DNA from 2 places in the Demequina ureilytica genome. Region 1 is predicted to be linked to the other one. Evidence: predicted binding sites of a transcription regulator. Region 1 holds the regulator's gene; the other holds the start of a gene.
What was found. The regulator LexA, encoded in region 1, represses DNA repair genes until DNA is damaged. The targets are predictions, from matches to a motif close to TCGAACANNTGTTCGA.
Positions count from the first base shown of each region.

Region 2: a site for LexA is predicted at 2,930-2,945, ahead of imuA' (DnaE2-dependent mutagenesis accessory factor ImuA'). Genes of this name have one in related genera too.

Region 1 is NZ_JBLZIE010000002.1:99,761-108,827, forward strand. It holds gene serA (phosphoglycerate dehydrogenase) at 26-1,222, shown strand; gene ACNI3K_RS07215 (DEAD/DEAH box helicase) at 1,312-3,366, shown strand; gene nrdR (transcriptional regulator NrdR) at 3,376-3,834, opposite strand; gene ACNI3K_RS07225 (LysM peptidoglycan-binding domain-containing protein) at 3,923-4,312, opposite strand; gene lexA (transcriptional repressor LexA) at 4,497-5,210, shown strand; gene ACNI3K_RS07235 (hypothetical protein) at 5,268-5,495, opposite strand; gene ACNI3K_RS07240 (ATP-dependent DNA helicase) at 5,601-7,649, opposite strand; gene hflX (GTPase HflX) at 7,660-9,067, opposite strand, start outside.
Region 2 is NZ_JBLZIE010000003.1:128,814-137,880, forward strand. It holds gene ACNI3K_RS10025 (ABC transporter ATP-binding protein) at 1-205, shown strand, start outside; gene ACNI3K_RS10030 (NfeD family protein) at 406-843, shown strand; gene ACNI3K_RS10035 (SPFH domain-containing protein) at 846-1,922, shown strand; gene ACNI3K_RS10040 (TrmH family RNA methyltransferase) at 2,077-2,877, shown strand; gene imuA' (DnaE2-dependent mutagenesis accessory factor ImuA') at 2,981-3,700, shown strand; gene ACNI3K_RS10050 (DNA polymerase Y family protein) at 3,790-5,469, shown strand; gene ACNI3K_RS10055 (error-prone DNA polymerase) at 5,462-8,848, shown strand; tRNA gene ACNI3K_RS10060 (tRNA-Leu) at 8,961-9,049, shown strand.

The sequences.
Region 1 (9,067 bases):
CCGCGAGTGCGAGATACTTCGGCACGTGCGCGCACTTCTCCTAGAAAACTTGTCTCCCCGAGCCACCGAGATCCTCGAGGCTGCCGACGTGTCCGTCGAGTCCCATGGCGGTGCCATGGACGAGGACGAGCTGATCGACGCCCTCGCGGGCGTCGACATCCTCGGGATCCGTTCCAAGACCCAGCTCACCGAGCGGGTGATCGCGGCGTCACCGTCGCTGTGCGCGGTGGGAGCCTTCTCGATCGGCACCAACCAGATCGACCTCGCTGCGGCCGCACGCAGGGGCATCGCCGCGTTCAACGCGCCGTTCTCCAACACCCGGTCCGTCGTGGAAATGGCCGTCGCCGAGATGATCTCGCTGACCCGCCGCCTGCCGGTGCACAACCGACTGATGCACGAGGGGGTGTGGAACAAGAGCGCCGACGGCGCTCACGAGATCCGCACCCGTACGCTCGGCATCGTCGGCTACGGCAACATCGGCTCTCAGTTGTCCGTGGTGGCCGAGGCGCTGGGCATGAACGTCATCTTCTACGACGCCGCGGAGAAGCTCGCTCTCGGCAACGCGACCCGGATGCCGACCCTCGAGTCGCTCCTGCAGGCAGCGGACGTGGTCACGCTGCACGTGGATGGGCGGGCAGGAAACCAGGGATTCTTCGGCCGTGCGCAGTTCGAGGCGATGAAGCCCGGCGCACTGTTCCTCAACCTCTCGCGCGGATTCATCGTCGACGTGGACGCTCTCAAGGAGGGCCTCGAGTCCGGCGCCATCGGCGGCGCGGCGATCGACGTGTTCCCGGAGGAGCCCAAGAAGAAGGGCGACCCGTTCACCTCTCCCCTTCAGGACATCCCCAACGTCATCCTCACTCCCCACATCGGCGGCTCCACCGAGGAGGCGCAGCGCGACATCGGCATCTTCGTCGCCACACGGCTCCGTGACTACCTCGAGACGGGTTCGACGTCGCTGAGCGTCAACCTTCCCAACCTCCAGCTCGAGCTGCCCCAGGGCGCGCACCGGATCGCCCACCTGCACGAGAACATCCCTGGCGTGCTCGCGGCCGTGAACCGCGAGCTCGCGGAGCACGACGTGAACATCGAGGGACAGCTGCTCGCCACCCGTGGCGAGCTCGGCTACGTCGTCACCGACGTCGCGGCCGGATTGACGGACGATGCGGTCGCTGCGCTGGGCGCCATGCCCGGCACTGTGCGGCTGCGGGTGCTCTCATAGCCGCCGCCGGCGTCCCGTTCCGCAGCCTCGGTCTCCCCGAGGCCCTGGTCTCCGCGCTCGAGAGCGCGGGCCTTGAGACGGCTTTCCCCATTCAGTCGGCCACGATCGCCGATGCGCTGGCCGGGCGAGACGTCCTCGCTCGCGCCCGCACGGGATCGGGCAAGACCTTGGGCTTTGGGCTCCCCGCTATCGCGCAGCTCGCCGAATCTGGCAGGGCCACGCCGCACCGGCCGCGCGCCGTGGTGCTGGTTCCCACCCGCGAGCTCGCCATGCAGGTCAATGACGCGCTCGAGCCTTATGCGCATTCGATGCACGTGTCGCTGCGCTTGGTGGCCGGCGGACTGTCGATGTCCAAGCAGATCCTCGCGATCGAGCGTGGCGTCCACCTCGTGATCGCCACCCCCGGCCGGCTCGCCGACCTGGTGCGACGCGGGCACGCTGACCTGTCCGAGACGCGGATCGTGGTGCTGGACGAGGCCGATCACATGGCGCAGATGGGCTTCATGGACGAGATCGAGGAGATCCTGGAGCGGGTGCCCCATGGTGCTCAGCGACTGTTCTTCTCCGCCACCCTCGACGGCGACGTCGACCGCTTGGTCTCCACCTCGATGACCGACCCCGCGCGACACGACGTCACGGGCGGCGACGACGATGCCTCCGAGATGAGTCACATCGTGCTCCACGTGCCCCCGCACGCGAAGTACCAGCTCGCGACCCGCGTGGCTGCGCGCGACGGTCGCACCATCGTGTTCGTGCGCTCCAAGCTAGGTTGCGACCGCATCGCCGCTCAGATGCGTGATGCGGGAGTGACCGCCGTTGCGCTGCACGGCGACAAGTCTCAAGCCGAGCGCAACCACGCGATCACGGGATTCCGGGCGGGCACCATTCCGGTGCTCGTCGCGACGGACGTCGCCGCGCGGGGTATCCACGTCGACCACGTGGACCTCGTCATGCAGATGGACCCGCCCGCGGACCACAAGGACTACACGCATCGCGCCGGACGCACCGCACGCGCAGGCGAACGGGGCATGGTCGTCACCCTTGCCCTTCCCCACCAGCGGCGCACCGTCGAGGGACTGATGGACAGTGCAGGGGTCGACGCGACCATCACCTCGCTGCGCGGCGACGACGCCGCTTCGCTGACCACGCTCGCTCAGCTCACCGGCGCACAGGAGCCCTCCGGGGTGCCCGTGCCGGAACCGGTGATCAGCGGCGGTAAGCGTGACTCTCGGCCCGAACGCGGCGCGCGCTCAGCACGTCCCTCGCGAGGCGACCGGGGACGGCGCCCCACCCACGGGCGCGCCGCAGACACCGCACCCACGCCCCAGCACGAGAGTGCGAAGGCACGCCACGAGCTGGAGCGGCGCGAGCGTGAACTTCAGGCCCGCGAGCGTGAGCTGGCACTGCGCGAGCAGCGCCTGGGCGACCGCGGCTCTAGCACGCCGGCACAGGCAGCGGCAGAGGCCAGCGAGAAGAGCGGACGCCCGGCTCGCAAGCCCGAGGGATGGGCCAAGCGCTCTCCCAAGAGCAGGGACAGCTGGGCACGCAAGTCAGGCGGGACCTCCGGCAAGCGCAAGCGCGACGAGCGCCTCGAAGAGCCCGGCCGCGCCCGAGACGAGCGATTCACGCGCGGTCGCGGTGAGAGCACCGGGCGTGCCCGCGACGATCGTGCACGAGACGACCGTCCGAGCCGGGGCCGCGACGAGCGGCCCAATCGCACGCGCGACGAGCGCCCCAGCCGGGGCCGCGACGAGCGGCCCAATCGCACGCGCGACGAGCGCCCCAGCCGGGGCCGCGATGAGCGCACTCCCGACCGGGGCGACAAGCAGCCCGACAAGCGTGGTCGTAGCGCTCCCTCGCAGGGGAGGGCCACTGGGCGAGGTGCCGACTCCCGCACGGCTGGGCGCGACGGCGGCGAACGCTCGTCACGCGCTCAGGGACAGCGCTCGGGTGCTGGACCACGCTCCGACGGCGAGCGGTTGGCACCGCGTGCCGAGCGCCGTCGCGCGCTCCAAGACCCCGAGGGAACTCAGCGGCCCGGGCGTCCGGATGCCAAGCCGTCGGCGAAGAAGGCGGGCAAGAAGGGCAAGGGAGCTCCGGCGACTGGCCGCAGCGGCAAGCCCCGACCCAAGAAGAAGCGCTGAGGTACGGCCTCAGGAGTCCGAGGCGTCCTCGGTGCGCAGGCGAGCGATCGCGGCCTCGAAGTCGTCGAGGCTGTTGAAGTCCTGGTAGACGCTCGCGAAGCGCAGGTACGCGATCTCGTCAAGCTCGCGCAGTGGCGGCAGGATCGCGAGACCGATGTCGGTCGCATCGATCTCCGCCTGGCCCGAGGCACGGATCGCCTCTTCGACCTTGTGCGCGAGGTGCGCGAGGTCGTCGTCGCTCACCGGCCGACCTTGGCAGGCCTTGCGCACGCCGCCCACCACCTTGTCGCGGCTGAAGGGCTCGGCCACCCCGCTGCGCTTGAGCACAGTGAGGCTGGCGATCTCAAGCGTCGAGAACCGCTTGCCGCAGTTGGGGCACTCGCGCCGGCGTCGGATCGAGGAACCATCGTCCGAGGTGCGCGAGTCGACGACTCGCGAGTCGGGGTTGCGGCAGAAGGGGCAGTGCATGGCACTACTCTCCCACGGAAGCCACACCCGACCACGACCGCGCGGGTAGGTGCCGCTGCGCCAGCCATCGTGACCTAGCGCGCGAGAGTCAGCTCTCGAGCGCGGGGATGTAAATCTGCTCGCCCGCGCGCAGCGAGGAGTCGCCCATCGCGTTCAGGGTCTGCAGCTCGGCCACGGTGTCGCGGACGTCCTCGCCCGGGCCGGTCATCGTGGTCGCGATCGACCACAGGCTGTCGCCCTGAGCGACCGTGTAGGTGTCGAAGGCCACGTTCCCCGATGCCGTCATTTCGGACACCTCATCGCCGGCGAACGCCCGGGGGGCGAGCAGCGCCACCAGCGCCGCGACGGCTAGCACGAGCACCGCAGCCAGCACTGTCCGGCGCGCGCGGCCCGCAGCGGTGGGAAGAGGGCGGACGCTCACAACCCGCCGCACGCTCACTCCAGTAGTCGCAGGAGCGGAAATCGCATATGCAGTCATGTCATCCTCCATTCGAACACCTGTTCGTCGAACACTTGTTCTATTTGTAGCACCTGGGGTCCTGTCAAGCAAGACACGCTCGAACATATGTTTGATTTCGGCGCCGGGGTGGCCTAGCGTCATAGGTGTCACCTCATCACCGAGGTCTGACAAAGGAGACGGGCCAGGCCCGCGAGGAGGAGTCATGGACGAGCGCACCGGCGAGGGCGGAGCCACCATCCACCAGTTCCCGGGCGGCGCATCGGGCGGACTCACCGACCGGCAGCGGCGGATCCTCGAGACCATCAAGGACTCGGTGGAGTCTCGCGGCTACCCGCCCTCGATGCGGGAGATCGGCGAGTCAGTGGGACTGACCTCCACCTCCTCCGTGAAGCACCAGCTCTCCGCCCTCGAGACCAAGGGGTTCCTGCGCAGGGATCCTCACCGGCCGCGCGCCATCGAGGTGGTGCTGCCCGGCGCCGACGGCACGCCGTCGACCGAGACGGTCGTCACGCCGGTCCCCGCCGCCCCGATCGAGGACGAGCGCATGACGATGGTGCCCCTCGTCGGACGCATCGCCGCCGGTGGCCCCGTGCTCGCGGATCAGGCGGTCGAGGATGTCTTCGCGCTGCCCAAGCAGCTCACCGGCGACGGCGAGCTGTTCATGCTCAACGTGGTGGGCGACTCGATGGTGGACGCGGCGATCTGCGACGGCGACTGGGTCGTCGTGCGCCGTCAGCCCACGGCGGACAATGGCGACATCGTGGCGGCGCTGCTGGACGACGAGGCCACCGTCAAGACCTTCCGACGCAAGGACGGCCAGGTGTGGCTGATGCCGCATAACCCGAGCTACACCCCGATCGACGGCACGCACGCCCGCATCATGGGCAAGGTCGTGTCGGTAATGCGGCGCGTCTAGCGCCGCTGGCCCCACCACGCAGACGGCGGACGGGCCGGTGCCCCCCGCGCATCGGCGCTATTTTTCGCGCCAGCCGTCCTGCCAGTGGAAGCCGCCCTTGATCGCGCGGCGCATCGCGTTCATCGAGTTCGCGATCGTGGTCTGGTAGACCCGCGACTCCTCCGATTCCGCCTCGTCCGCCATGCGGCGCGAGCCTGCCTCGAAGTGAGCGAGGTACTCCGCGAAGCGCTCACGCTCGGCTTCCTGGCCGCGAACGAACTCCTCGGACGGGCTCGTGTCGGTCATCGTGGCTCCACCTCCGGTGAGTGCTGCGGTCATGCCGTCGTTCGATGTTGCAATGGTGCGAACCCAGCGTACGGCCACCCGCGCCTGGGGGCCGCGCACGCCACCCTATTCACCGCGGTCGCGCGCCGCGGCGTCGAGCCGACGCAGCGCCTCCAGCACGGTGCCGCGGTCAGTGGTCCCCCACAGCGCGGGCATCGAGCGTGCGAGGAATCCGCCGTAGCGGGCGGACGCGAGCCTCGAATCCAGCACGGCGACCACTCCGCGGTCTCCCGAGGACCGGATCAGCCGCCCGGCGCCCTGCGCGAGCAGCAGCGCGGCGTGGGTCGCCGCGACCGCCATGAACCCGTTCCCGCCTCGCCGCGCCACGGCCTCCGTGCGCGCCTGCGAGATCGGCTCGTCGGGCCGCGGGAACGGGATACGGTCAATGACCACCAAGGATGCCGTGGGTCCGGGCACGTCGATCCCCTGCCACAGGGACGTCGACCCGAACAGGCACGCGCGTGGATCCTCCCGGAATCGTTCCACCAGCGTGGGCAGCTGGTCGTCGAGCTGGTACATGACCGGGACGTCGAGCCGCTCCCGCATCGCCTCCGCCGCCGCCTGTCCGGCGCGGTGAGACGAGAACAGCCCGAGGGTTCGCCCTCCCGCCGCCTCGATGAGTGCCGCCAGCTCGTCGAGGGCCTCGTCGGAGATGCCGCCCATTCCCGGCTTGGGCAAGTGAGACGCGACGTACAGCATGCCTTGGCGCCCGTAGTCGAACGGGCTGCCCGCATCCATCGAGATCGGGTCGTCGACCCCCAGATGCCGCGCCATGGCGTCGAAGTTGCCGCCGAGCGCGAGCGTCGCCGACGTGAAGACCGAGGCCTTGTCGGCGATGAGCTTCTCCCTGATCAGCCCAGCCACGTCGAGCGGTGCGGCCACGATCCGCACCGCTTGCCTGGACTCGTAGTCGCCTTCTGGAGGAGCGAGCCACACCACGTATCGCCCGTGCTCGCCCAGCAGCTCCTCGCACACATCGAAGACCTCGGTGAGCGCCGCGGTCGCCATCTTGGCGGTCGCCGATGCGCTGTCGCCTGCCCGGGGCGCCTCGCCGGAGTCCTTGGTGGTCTTCTGCACCGCCGTCATCCCCGCGCGGGCGGCGGCCCGCAGCAGGTCGACCGCCTCCGCGAGCTCATCGGGCAGCCCGAGCCGCAGGCGACCCGGCTCGCAATCGCCCAGCGCGCCGTCGAGCGCACGCGCGGCCCGGTCCAGGTCGTCGGACGCCACCCCACACCGTCGTGCGGCGCGGCCCGCGCGGTCGACCCGCTGCAGCGTGAGCTCGTGAGTCGCGGCCGAGGTGATGCGGCCCACCAACTCGTGCGCCTCGTCGACGATGAGCGCGTGGTGCTCACCGAGCATGTCGTGGCTCGCCGCCTGCACGCCGAGCACGGCGTGGTTGGTGACCACGATCTTCGACGTGGCGGCGTGCTCGCGCACCGACTGCGAGAAGCACTGGTCGTGCATGGGGCACTTGGACTCCAAGCACTCCCGGCCGCTCACGCTCACCTGCGACCAGGCCCGGTGCGAGACGCCGGGGACCAGATCGTCGCGGTCGCCGGTCTCGGTGACGTCCGCCCATTCGTGCAGCCGTGCCACCTCCTTGCCCAGGTCGCTCGTGGGGCCCGCGGAGACCGGCAGCATGTCCTCGTCGGGCTCGCCGTAGCCCCCGGCCATCTTGTGCACGCACAGGTAGTTGCTGCGACCCTTGAACAGCGCCACGTCGGGGCGCTCCCCCAGCTCGGGCTCCAGGGCGTCGAGCACCAGCGGCAGGTCCTTGGTGAAGACCTGGCGCTGCAGCGCCAGCGTCGCCGTCGAGATGACGATGCGCTTCTTGGCCCGCACAGCGTGCGTCACCGCGGGAACCAGGTACGCGAGAGACTTTCCCGTGCCGGTGCCCGCCTGGACCAGGGCGTGTGAGCGGTTGTCGAGCGAGTGCTCGACGGCCGCGGCCATCGCCGTCTGTCCATCCCGCTCGACTCCGCCAAGTGCCGCGACGGCCGTCCCGAGCAGGCGCGTGACCTCGGTGACAGTCGCAACGGGCGCGGACCGGTCCGGTTCGGCCGTCGCCGCCGACGCCTCGGCCGCCGACTGCGCCGAGGGATCCGTCGCGCTCAAGGGAAGGCGCTCACGCGGCTTCGGAGGCGGCCTGGAGGCGCGCGGCCAAGGACTCGTCGACCATCGCGATGAGCCGCGTGCCCTCGGGCTCGTGCGACTCCTCGATCACCTCGCCGTGCAGGTGCGCCTCGTGGATGAGCTCCCCGCGCGTGTACGGGACGACGATGTCGATCCGCACCTCCGGGCGCGGCAGCTCCGCCGCGATCAGATCCCGCAGCTCCGCCATCCCGTCGCCTGTGAGGGCGGACACCTCGATGGTGATCTCGGGGCGAGCACGCAGGCGCAGCAGCGTCTCCGGGTCAGCGATGTCGGCCTTGTTGAGCACGAGCACCTCCTTGACCGATTTCGCACCCGGGACATCGGCCAGCACCGTGCGCACGGCGCTCACCTGCCCCTCGGGGTCGGGGTGGGACGCGTCCACCACGTGAAGCATGAGGTCAGCGTGCGCCACCTCCTCGAGCGTCGAGGAGAAGGCCGCCACCAGCTGGTGCGGCAGGTTGCGAACAAAGCCCACGGTGTCGGAGACGGTGAACTCGCGGCCGTCCGGCGTCTGCGAGCGACGCACGGTCGGGTCGAGCGTCGCGAACAGCGAGTTTTCGACCAGGGCGCCCGCACCGGTGATGCGGTTCAGCAGCGAGGACTTGCCTGCGTTCGTGTAGCCGACGATCGCCACGTTCGGCAGCGCGAGCCGGCGGTCCCGGCGCACGTTTCGGGCCGGCTCCATCGCCTTGATCTCGCGGCGCAACTGCGCCATGCGGGTGTGAATGCGGCGGCGGTCCAGCTCGATCTTGGTCTCGCCCGGCCCGCGCGATCCCATACCTGCGGCGGCGCCGCCCACCTGGCCACCAGCCTGGCGGGACATCGAGTCGCCCCAGCCGCGCAGTCGCGGCAGCAAGTACTCGAGCTGTGCGAGCTCCACCTGCGCCTTGCCCTCCTTGGACTTCGCATGCTGCGCGAAGATGTCGAGGATCAGCGCGGTGCGGTCGATGACCTTGACCTTCACCACGTCCTCCAGCGCACGGCGCTGGCTGGGCGCGAGGTCGTCGTTGACGATCACGGTGTCGGCCCCGACGGCCGCGACGATCTCCTTGACCTCGACCGCCTTGCCCTTGCCGATGTACGTGGCCGGGTCAGGGTTGGGCCGGCGCTGCAGCACGCCGTCGAGCACCTCGGAACCCGCGGTCTCTGCCAAGGCGGCGAGTTCTTGCAGGCTCACCTCGGCATCGGCCGCGGTGCCGTGCGACCACTGGCCTACGAGCACCACCTTTTCGAGCCGCAACTGGCGGTACTCGACCTCGGTGATGTCCTCGAGTTCAGTCGACAGGTTGGCCACGCGTCTGAGCGCTGCGCGGTCCTCACGGTCGAACTGGTCGCCGTCGTAGTCGGTCTGGGAGGCGGCGCCCTTACCCAACACGTTG
Region 2 (9,067 bases), on a different contig from region 1:
CAGATCTCCCGCGATGGTGATGGTGACCCACCACGTCGAGGAGGTCCCCACGAACTTCACCCACGCGATGCTGCTGCGCGACGGCGCGGTGGTGGCCAGCGGACCTCTGCGCGACACTCTGTCGTCCGCGAACCTCACCGAGGCGTACGGGATGCCGGTGCGTCTGCACGCCTACGAGGGTCGCTGGACCGCACGGCGCGGTTGAAAGACCAGCGTGGTTGAACTGCCAGCGCGGTTGAACTGCCAGCGCGGTTGAACTGCCAGCGCGGTTGAACTGCCAGCGCGGTTGAACTGCCAGCGCGGCTGACCGCCGAACTCGCCGACGGGGACCTCGGACATTTTCATCCGTGAGGACGATGCCGCCCGCGAGACGACTTTGTTAGTTTCGCAAGTAGGAGGTAGATCGTGGATTCTCTATGGTGGTTCGTGGGCGCGATGGTGCTGGGCATCGTCGAGGTGTTCACTCTCGATCTGACATTCGCGATGCTTGCGGGCGGAGCGATCGCCGGCGGTGCAGCCGCGTTGCTGGGCCTGCCGTGGTGGGTGTGCGTGATCATCGCGTGCGCGGTTTCCGCGCTGTTGCTGTTCGCTCTGCGTCCGTACCTGCTGAAGTCGATCCGCGCCAGGGGCGCGGTTATCGAGACCAATGCGGCCGCTCTCGCAGGTGCTGCGGGCCGCACGCTTGACGAGATCACCGAGTTCGCGGGCCGCGTCAAGCTGGCAGGTGAGGTGTGGTCCGCGCGTACCCAGGACGATGCGCCAGTGATCCCCGAGGGGGCCGAGGTCGTCGTGCTCGAAATCAAGGGAGCGACGGCCATCGTCGCGCCCGAGAAGGAGAACTAGCCATGGATCCAGTCCAGATTGCGATCGCCGCCGCGGCGATCGTCCTCGTCATCTTCGCCATCACGGCGATCGCGCGCGCGATCCAGATCGTCCCCCAGGCGGAGACCCGGGTGGTCGAACGTCTCGGGCGCTACGCGCGCACCCTGCAGGCGGGCATGCATCTGCTGGTGCCGTTCGTCGACCAGGTTCGTCAGAAGGTCGACATGCGCGAGCAGGTGGTCTCCTTCCCCCCGCAGTCCGTCATCACCTCGGACAACCTCGTCGTCGAGATCGACACCGTCATCTATTTCCAGGTCACGGACGCCCGCGCCGCGGTCTACGAGATCGCCAACTACATCGTCGGCATGCAGCAACTCACCGTGACCACGATCCGTAACGTCATCGGCACCATGGACCTCGAGCAGACGCTGACCAGCCGCGACCAGATCAACGGCCAGTTGCGCAGCGTGCTGGACGAGGCGACCGGCAAGTGGGGCATCCGCGTGGGCCGTGTCGAGCTCAAGGCCATCGACCCGCCGGTATCCGTCAAGGACTCGATGGAGAAGCAGATGCGTGCCGAGCGTGACCGTCGCGCCGCGATCCTGACTGCCGAGGGTGTCAAGCAGTCGCAGATCCTGACTGCCGAGGGACAGAAGCAGTCGGCGATCCTGAAGGCCGAAGGTGACGCGCAGGCCGCGATCCTCACGGCCGAGGGTGAGGCGCGCGCGATCCTCCAGGTCTTCGACGCCATCCACGAGGGCGACGCCGACTCGAAACTGCTGGCGTACCAGTACCTGCAGATGCTTCCCGAGATCGCCAAGAACGAGTCGAACAAGGTGTGGTTCGTGCCCACCGAGTTCACCGGCGCGCTCAAGTCGATCTCGGCGGCCTTCGGCGCCGAGGAGGCTGCGCAGCCTCTCGAGCGCGACCACGAGCGTGGGAAGGACCGCAAGTCCAAGATCACCTCCGCGCTCGCAGATCCCGCCGAGGCGCTGCGCCTGGCCAAGCAGGAGGTGGCGGACGCCACGTCCGACGCCACCGAGGCCGGCACCACCTCGGGCCGTCCGTTCAACCCGGACGCCGAACGCGGCCAGAACTAGCCCCACCTTCCTGTCCGGCACTCATGGTCGCCTAGCGGCGGTCCGAGCGTCCTGTCCGGCACTCATGGTCGATGTGTGCCGGACAGGACGCTTTGCTGTTCCGTAGGCGACACTGAGCGCCGGACGGGGGCCGAGTGTCGGGGATGATGGACCCGTGATCACCGACCCCGCCGACCCGCGTCTCGACGACTACCGGGGACTGACCGACGTGGCGCTGCGCCGGCGCATCGAGCCCGAGCTCGGTCTGTACATGGCCGAGGGCGCCAAAGTGATCGAGCGCGCCCTGGCCGCCGGGCATCGGCCGCGTTCCGTGCTCACCAGCGAGCGCTGGCTGGAGGGAATCACGAAGGCACTCGAGGCCGCCGGCATCGACGCTCCCGTGCACGTCGCCCCCGAGTCGGTGATGGAGTCCGTCACCGGTTACCAGGTGCACCGCGGCGCCCTGGCCGCGATGGAGCGCCCCACACTGCCGTCGCTGGAGGAGATCGCCCGCGACGCCCGCCGCATCGTCGTGCTCGAGGGGATCGTCGACCACACGAACGTGGGCGCAATCTTCCGCTCGGCGGCCGGCATCGGCGCGGATGCGATCGTGGTGGCGCCCACGTGCGCTGACCCGCTGTATCGCCGCAGCGTCAAGGTCTCGATGGGCACCGTCTTCCAGGTGCCGTGGACCAGGGCCGTCCACTGGCCGGGCGCGTTGGACGAGTTGCGGCAATGGGGGTTCGTGACTGCGGCGCTGGCACTCACGGCCGATGCGGTGGGCCTGGACGAGTTCGCGGCCCACAGGCATGAGCGGGTCGCCATCGTGATGGGCGCCGAGGGTGATGGGCTGTCGCGCGCGGCCCTGCAGGCGGCCGATGCGGTCATTACCATCCCCATGGCCGGGGGAGTGGACTCGCTCAACGTGGCTGCCGCATCGGCCGTCGCGCTGTGGGCGCTGCGCACTGAGGGCTGAGGCTCGGCCTCTCAGATTGACGCGGCACCGATGTCGGCGTTGAATGCGATAATCGAACATATGTTCGAACGCGAGGACTTCTCGCAGTGATCGCAGGAGCGCCATGTCCACCCCGACTGACCCAGATGCCTCACAGCAGCAGCGGCTGAGCCGCGCGCGTGCGGCGCTCAAGGGCGTCGAGACGCGCATCGGCGCGGGACGGCCCGCAGAGGATCGGCCGGTGCTGCCGCTTGCCCCCGAACTCGAGTCGCTGCTGCCGGAGGGACTCGGGCGCGGGCAGGTGATCTCCGTGACCGGCGCCACCTCCCTCATGCTCATGCTCGCGGCCGATGCCTCGGCGGCCGGGTCGTGGACCGCGGCTATCGGCATGCCCACGGTGGGCGTGGTGGCGGCCGCCCGTCGCGGCATCGCGCTCGAGAGGTTCGCCCTGATCCCTCATCCCGGCGCGCAGGCGGCGCAGGCCGTCGGGGCGTGTGTGGACGGCATGGACGTGGTGCTGCTCGGCGAGCGGCTCGCGCTGTCCGACGCCGATCGCCGCCGGCTGGCCTCGCGGACCAAGGAGCGCGGCGGACTGATCGTCGCAGCAGGCGAGTGGCCGGGCGCGCACGTGACGCTGACGGTCGAGCGCTCCTCGTGGGACGGGTTGGGCGCGGGCGACGGCAGGCTCATCGAACGCGAGCTCACCGTCGCGGTCGGTGGCCGCCGGCAGGGGGCCGTGCGGCGCGTGCGGCTCACCCTCGACGCCGCCCCCGGGCTGCGGTTCGCGCGGCCTGGTGCCCGCGTGGATGTCGACCGCGTCAATACAAGCGGGGAGGTCGCATGAGCGAGCTGGCGTCGCGGCGAGCGGCAGGCGACGGCGCCTCGCGGGCCGATGCGCGGGTTGGGTCCGCATCGTCCGCTCAGTCTGGTCCGGTGGCAACAGTGCGTCGGGCGGTGTTGTGGGTGCCGGACTGGCCGGTGGTCGCCGCGATGTCCCAGGCGGGAGTCGGCGCCGATGTCCCGGCAGCGGTGCTGCACGGGCGCGGCATGATGGCGGTCTCGGCGGCGGCGCGGGCGGCTGGGGTCAGGCGCGGGAGCGCCAAGCGGCTCGCGCAGCGGGCGTGCCCCGACCTGGTGATCCTGCCTCACGACGAGGGCAGGGACTCGCGCGTGTTCGAGACCGTCGCGGCGGCGGCCGAGGACGTGGTGTCCGGTGTGGAGATCTCGCGCCCGGGGCTGCTGATGATTCCGGCCGACGGCGCCGCCCGCTTTCACGGCTCCGAGGCAGCGCTCGCGGAGGCGTTGGTGAACTCCGTGGCCGAGCTCGCGGGCTGCGAGAGCGCCGTGGGTGCTGCGGACGGGCTACTCGCCGCCATCCTGGCCGCGCGTACGTCCACCCTGGTGCCGCCCGGCACGTCGCGGGACTATCTGGCCGACGCCCCCGTGGGAGTGCTGCCGCTGGCCGCCATGGAGCGGCGTCAGCGCGAACAAGTCGAGGACCTCGTGGGGGTGCTGGTGCGGCTCGGCCTCACGTCGCTGTCCGACTTCACGTCGCTGCCGGCCGGCGACGTGCTCGCAAGGTTCGGGCCGGTGGGGATGTGGGCCCACCGCATCGGACGCGGGGAAGACGTGCGCCCGCCGGTGCTGCGCCGCTCCGAGGAGGACATCGCCGTCTCCTACACGTTCGAGGAACCGGCGCAGCGCGTGGAGCAGCTCGCCCTCGTCGCCGGCCACGTGGCCCAGCAGCTCGACGCTGCACTGCTCGAGGCGGGAGTCAGGTGCGGCAAGGTGCGCATCTCGGCGACCACCGAGCGCGGCGACACGCTCGAGCGGGTGTGGCGCACCGATGTGGGCTCGCGGTCGGGCGCGTTCTCCCAGCACATGACGGACCGCGTGCGGTGGCAGCTCGAAGGGTGGCTGTCGGGCACCTCGACAGGGCCCGAGCCCGCCCCGCTGACGTCGTTGGGCCTGACGGCCGAGGACGTGGTGCCGCTCGGCAGCGAGCAGGCGTACCTGTGGGGAGGCGTGTCGGGCGCGGACTCGCGCGCCCAGCGCACCCTCGAGCGGGTGCAGTCCCTGCTGGGGGCCGATGCCGTGCTCGCCGTGCGCGAGCAGGGCGGCAGGTCTCCGCGGGACCGGGTGCTCGCGCTGCCGTGGGGTCAGGAGGCGGCGCCCTCCCGCCGCATCGAGCATCCGTGGCCGGGGCGCATCCCCGACCCTGCGCCCGCGACCGTGCTGCCCGTGCCGGAACCCCTGCAGGTGCTGGACGCCGGGGGAGCGCCGGTGCGGATCGACCGCCGGCTCGCGATGAGCGCGCCCCCCACGTGGGTGCGCCTGCAGGTGGACCCGCGGGACGAGCGCGCGGCCGCGGCCCGTCGTCACCCGTCCTCCGGTCACGTGGGCCGTGGAGAGAATGGGCCGTCGTGGGGGCTCGCACAGCCGGTCGAGGCGTGGGCGGGCCCGTGGCCCGTGGTCGAGCGGTGGTGGTCCCAGGACGCCTCGCGCCGCGCGTGCCTGCAGATCGCGCTGCGGCGCCCCGACGGGAGTCCGGGGCAGGCCGTGCTGGCCTCCTTCACCGCCGGCGCGTGGGTGCTGGAGGCGGTCTATGACTGACTGTGTCGAGTACGCCGAGCTGCACGCCCACAGCGCCTTCAGCTTCCTGGACGGAGCGAGCCACCCCGAGGAGATGGCCGCCGAGGCCGGGCGGCTGGGCCTCAGCGCGCTCGCGATCACCGACCATGACGGGCTCTACGGCGCCGTGAGATTCGCGAACGCCGCACGCGCGATCGACCTGCCCACCGTGTTCGGGGCCGAGCTGCACATGGGTGCGCCCGAGACCCCCGGCGGCCCTCCCGTGCTGGACCCGCCCACCGGGGTTCCCGACCCGCGCGGCAGCCACCTGTTGGCCTTGGCGCGCGGGCCGGAGGGCTACTCGCGGCTGTCACACGCCATCGGCATGGCTCACCTGGCTACAGGGGAGAAGGGACAAGCGCGCTACACGCTCGAGGACCTGGCGGAGACGGGTGCGGGACAGTTCCTGATCCTCACCGGCTGTCGCAAGGGAACCGTGCGGCGCGCACTGTCCGGGATGGGAGTCGCGGGGGCGAACGCACTGTCCGGCGGTATCACTCCCGCGGGGTTCTCCGCGGCGCGGCGCGAGCTCGACCGGCTCACCGCGTTGTTTGGCCGCGACAACGTGGCGGTCGAGCTCACGGACACCGGTGACCCGTTCGACTCGGAGCGCAACGCAGCCCTTGCGGACCTGGCCTTCGACGCCTCGCTGCCGCTCGTGGCGACCTCCAACGCGCACTACGCGAGGCCGCGGGACGCGGACCTCGCGGCCGCACTCGCCTCGGTGCGGGCACGGTCCTCGCTGGACGACATGGACGGGTGGTTGCCAGGAGGTGCGGGAGGGCACCTGCGTTCCGCGGCCGAAATGCTGCACCGGCATCGGCGCCATCCCCAGGCCGTGACGACGGCCGCGCGCCTGGCAGCCGAATGCGCCTTCGACCTGAACCTGGTGGCGCCCAACTTGCCCCCGTACCCGGTGCCGGAGGGCCACACCGAGGCTTCGTGGCTGCGCGAGTTGGTGCTCCGCGGCGCTCATTCCCGCTACGGCTCTCCCCGCGACGAGCGCGTGCCGGGAGCGTGGAAGCAGATTGAGCACGAGCTCAACGTGATCGAGGCGCTCGACTTCCCCGGTTACTTTCTGATCGTCCACGACATCGTGAGCTTCTGCCGCGACCAGGACATTCTGTGCCAGGGGCGGGGATCCGCCGCGAACTCCGCGGTGTGCTTCGCGCTCGGCGTGACCGCTGTCGACGCCGTCACTCACGGGCTGCTGTTCGAGAGGTTCCTCGCCCCCGAGCGGGACGGTCCGCCCGACATCGACGTCGACATCGAGTCGGATCGCCGCGAAGAGGTGATCCAGTACGTGTTCCAGCGATTCGGCCGCATCAACGCCGCGATGGTCGCGAACGTCATCCAGTACCGGCCGCGTTCGGCCGTGCGCGACGCCGCCAAGGCGCTCGGCTTCGACGTGGGTCAGCAAGACGCGTGGTCCAAGAGCATCGACCGGTGGGGCTCGCTGCGCGTGCCGGCCGAGAAACAAGAGGAGTGGGCCGCCAAGCAGCGGGACGCCACCTGGCCCGAGCCGCCGCCCACGCACGACCTCGACCACATCCCGGAGCCGGTGCTCGACCTGGCAGACCGGTTCATGCGCCTGCCGCGTCACCTCGGCATCCACCCGGGCGGCATGGTGCTGTGCGATCGGCCCGTCATCGACGTGTGCCCGGTGGAGTGGGCGCGCATGCCGGGTCGCACGGTGCTGCAGTGGGACAAGGACGACTGCGCCGATGCGGGGCTCGTGAAGTTCGACCTGCTGGGGCTGGGCATGCTCTCGGCGCTGCGGTACGCATTCGGGTTCGTGCGCGATGTTGAATCCCAGGAGATCGGACTGCACTCCCTGCCGCAAGAGGACCCGGAGGTGTACGACCTGCTGTGTGCGGCGGACACGGTGGGGGTGTTCCAGGTGGAGTCGCGTGCGCAGATGGCGACCCTGCCGCGGCTGCGACCGCGCCGCTTCTACGACATCGTGATCGAGGTCGCGTTGATCCGCCCCGGGCCCATCCAGGGCGGTTCGGTCCACCCGTACATCAACCGCGCGCGTGGGCGCGAGCCGGTCACGTTCCTGCACCCGCTGCTGGAGAAGTCGCTGGGCAAGACGCTCGGGGTGCCACTGTTCCAGGAGCAACTGATGCAGATGGCGATGGACTGTGCGGGCTTCGACGGTGCCCTCGCGGACCAGTTGCGACGTGCGATGGGCTCCAAGCGATCACCGGAGCGCATGGAGGCGATACGTGCACGCTTCATGGTGGGCGCACACGAACGCGGCATCACGGCGGACGTCGCCGATCAGATCTTTGACAAGCTCAAGGCGTTCGCCGACTTCGGCTTCCCGGAGTCGCATTCGTACTCGTTCGCGTACCTCGTGTACGCGTCGAGCTGGCTCAAGGTTCACAAGCCCGCCGCCTTCTATGCGGGGCTGCTCGCGGCGCAGCCGATGGGCTTCTACAGCCCGCAGTCGCTCACGGCCGATGCGCGCAGGCACGGCCAGGTGGTGCTGCGCCCCTGCGTGAGCCGCTCGGAGGTCCTCGCTCAGGTCGAGCGGCTCGACGAGCCGTTCGAGACGCCGGACGAGGCGCGGCCAGACATGTCGGTGTTGACTCGCGTGGACCGCACCCTAGCGGTGCGCATGGGGCTCGCGGCCGTGCGCGGTCTCGGAGAGGATGCCGCGCAGGCGATCGTCGATGCGCGCGCGGCCAGACCCTTCGCCTCCGTGACCGACATGGCGCGGCGCGTACGGGTGCGGCCCTCGGGAGTGAAGGGAGAGTCGGGGCTGGCTCCCGAGAAGGGGCTCACCACCGCTCAGTGGGAGGCGCTCGCCACCGCGGGTGCCCTAGAGTCGCTGGGCGTGACGCGGCGCGAGGGGCTGTGGGCCTCGGGCGCGCTGGCACGCGAGGGACCCGACACGCTGCCGGACCTGTCGACCGACGTCGCCGCGCCCATGCTGCCGGGGATGAGCGCGGTCGAGGAGGCCGTCGCGGACGTGTGGGCCTCCGGGGTCTCCACCGACAGCTACCCGACGGTGTTCGTGCGCGACGGCCTCACCGAGCAGGGGGTGCTCACCGTGGCGGGCGTGCTCGGTCACGAGGCGGAGCGGCGCGTCACCGTCGCGGGCGTCGTGACCCACCGGCAGCGCCCCGGCACGGCCAAGGGAGTGACTTTCATCTCGCTCGAGGACGAGACCGGCTTCCTCAACGTCGTCTGCTCGGTGGGCGTGTGGCGGCGATTCCAGGCGGTGGCGCGGCGGTCTGCGGCGCTGGTGATCCGCGGCCGCATCGAGAGGGCGGACGGCGCCACCAACATGGTCGCCGAGCACATCTCACCGCTGTCCCTGAAGGTGCCCGCCAAAAGCAGGGACTTTCAGTAAACGGGGCCGCTGGTACGGGCGCGAGGCGCCTCCGAGCGGATTCAACCGGCCGTGCGCCCCATGCTACGATTGCCGTCGCGCTGAAGAGCCGATGAGGCACTTCAGACACCCTGTCCGGGTGGCGGAAATGGCAGACGCGCTAGCTTGAGGTGCTAGTGCCCGTATTAGGGCGTAGGGGTTCAAGTCCCCTTCCGGACACCATCGGGGCCGGGAGCGTTT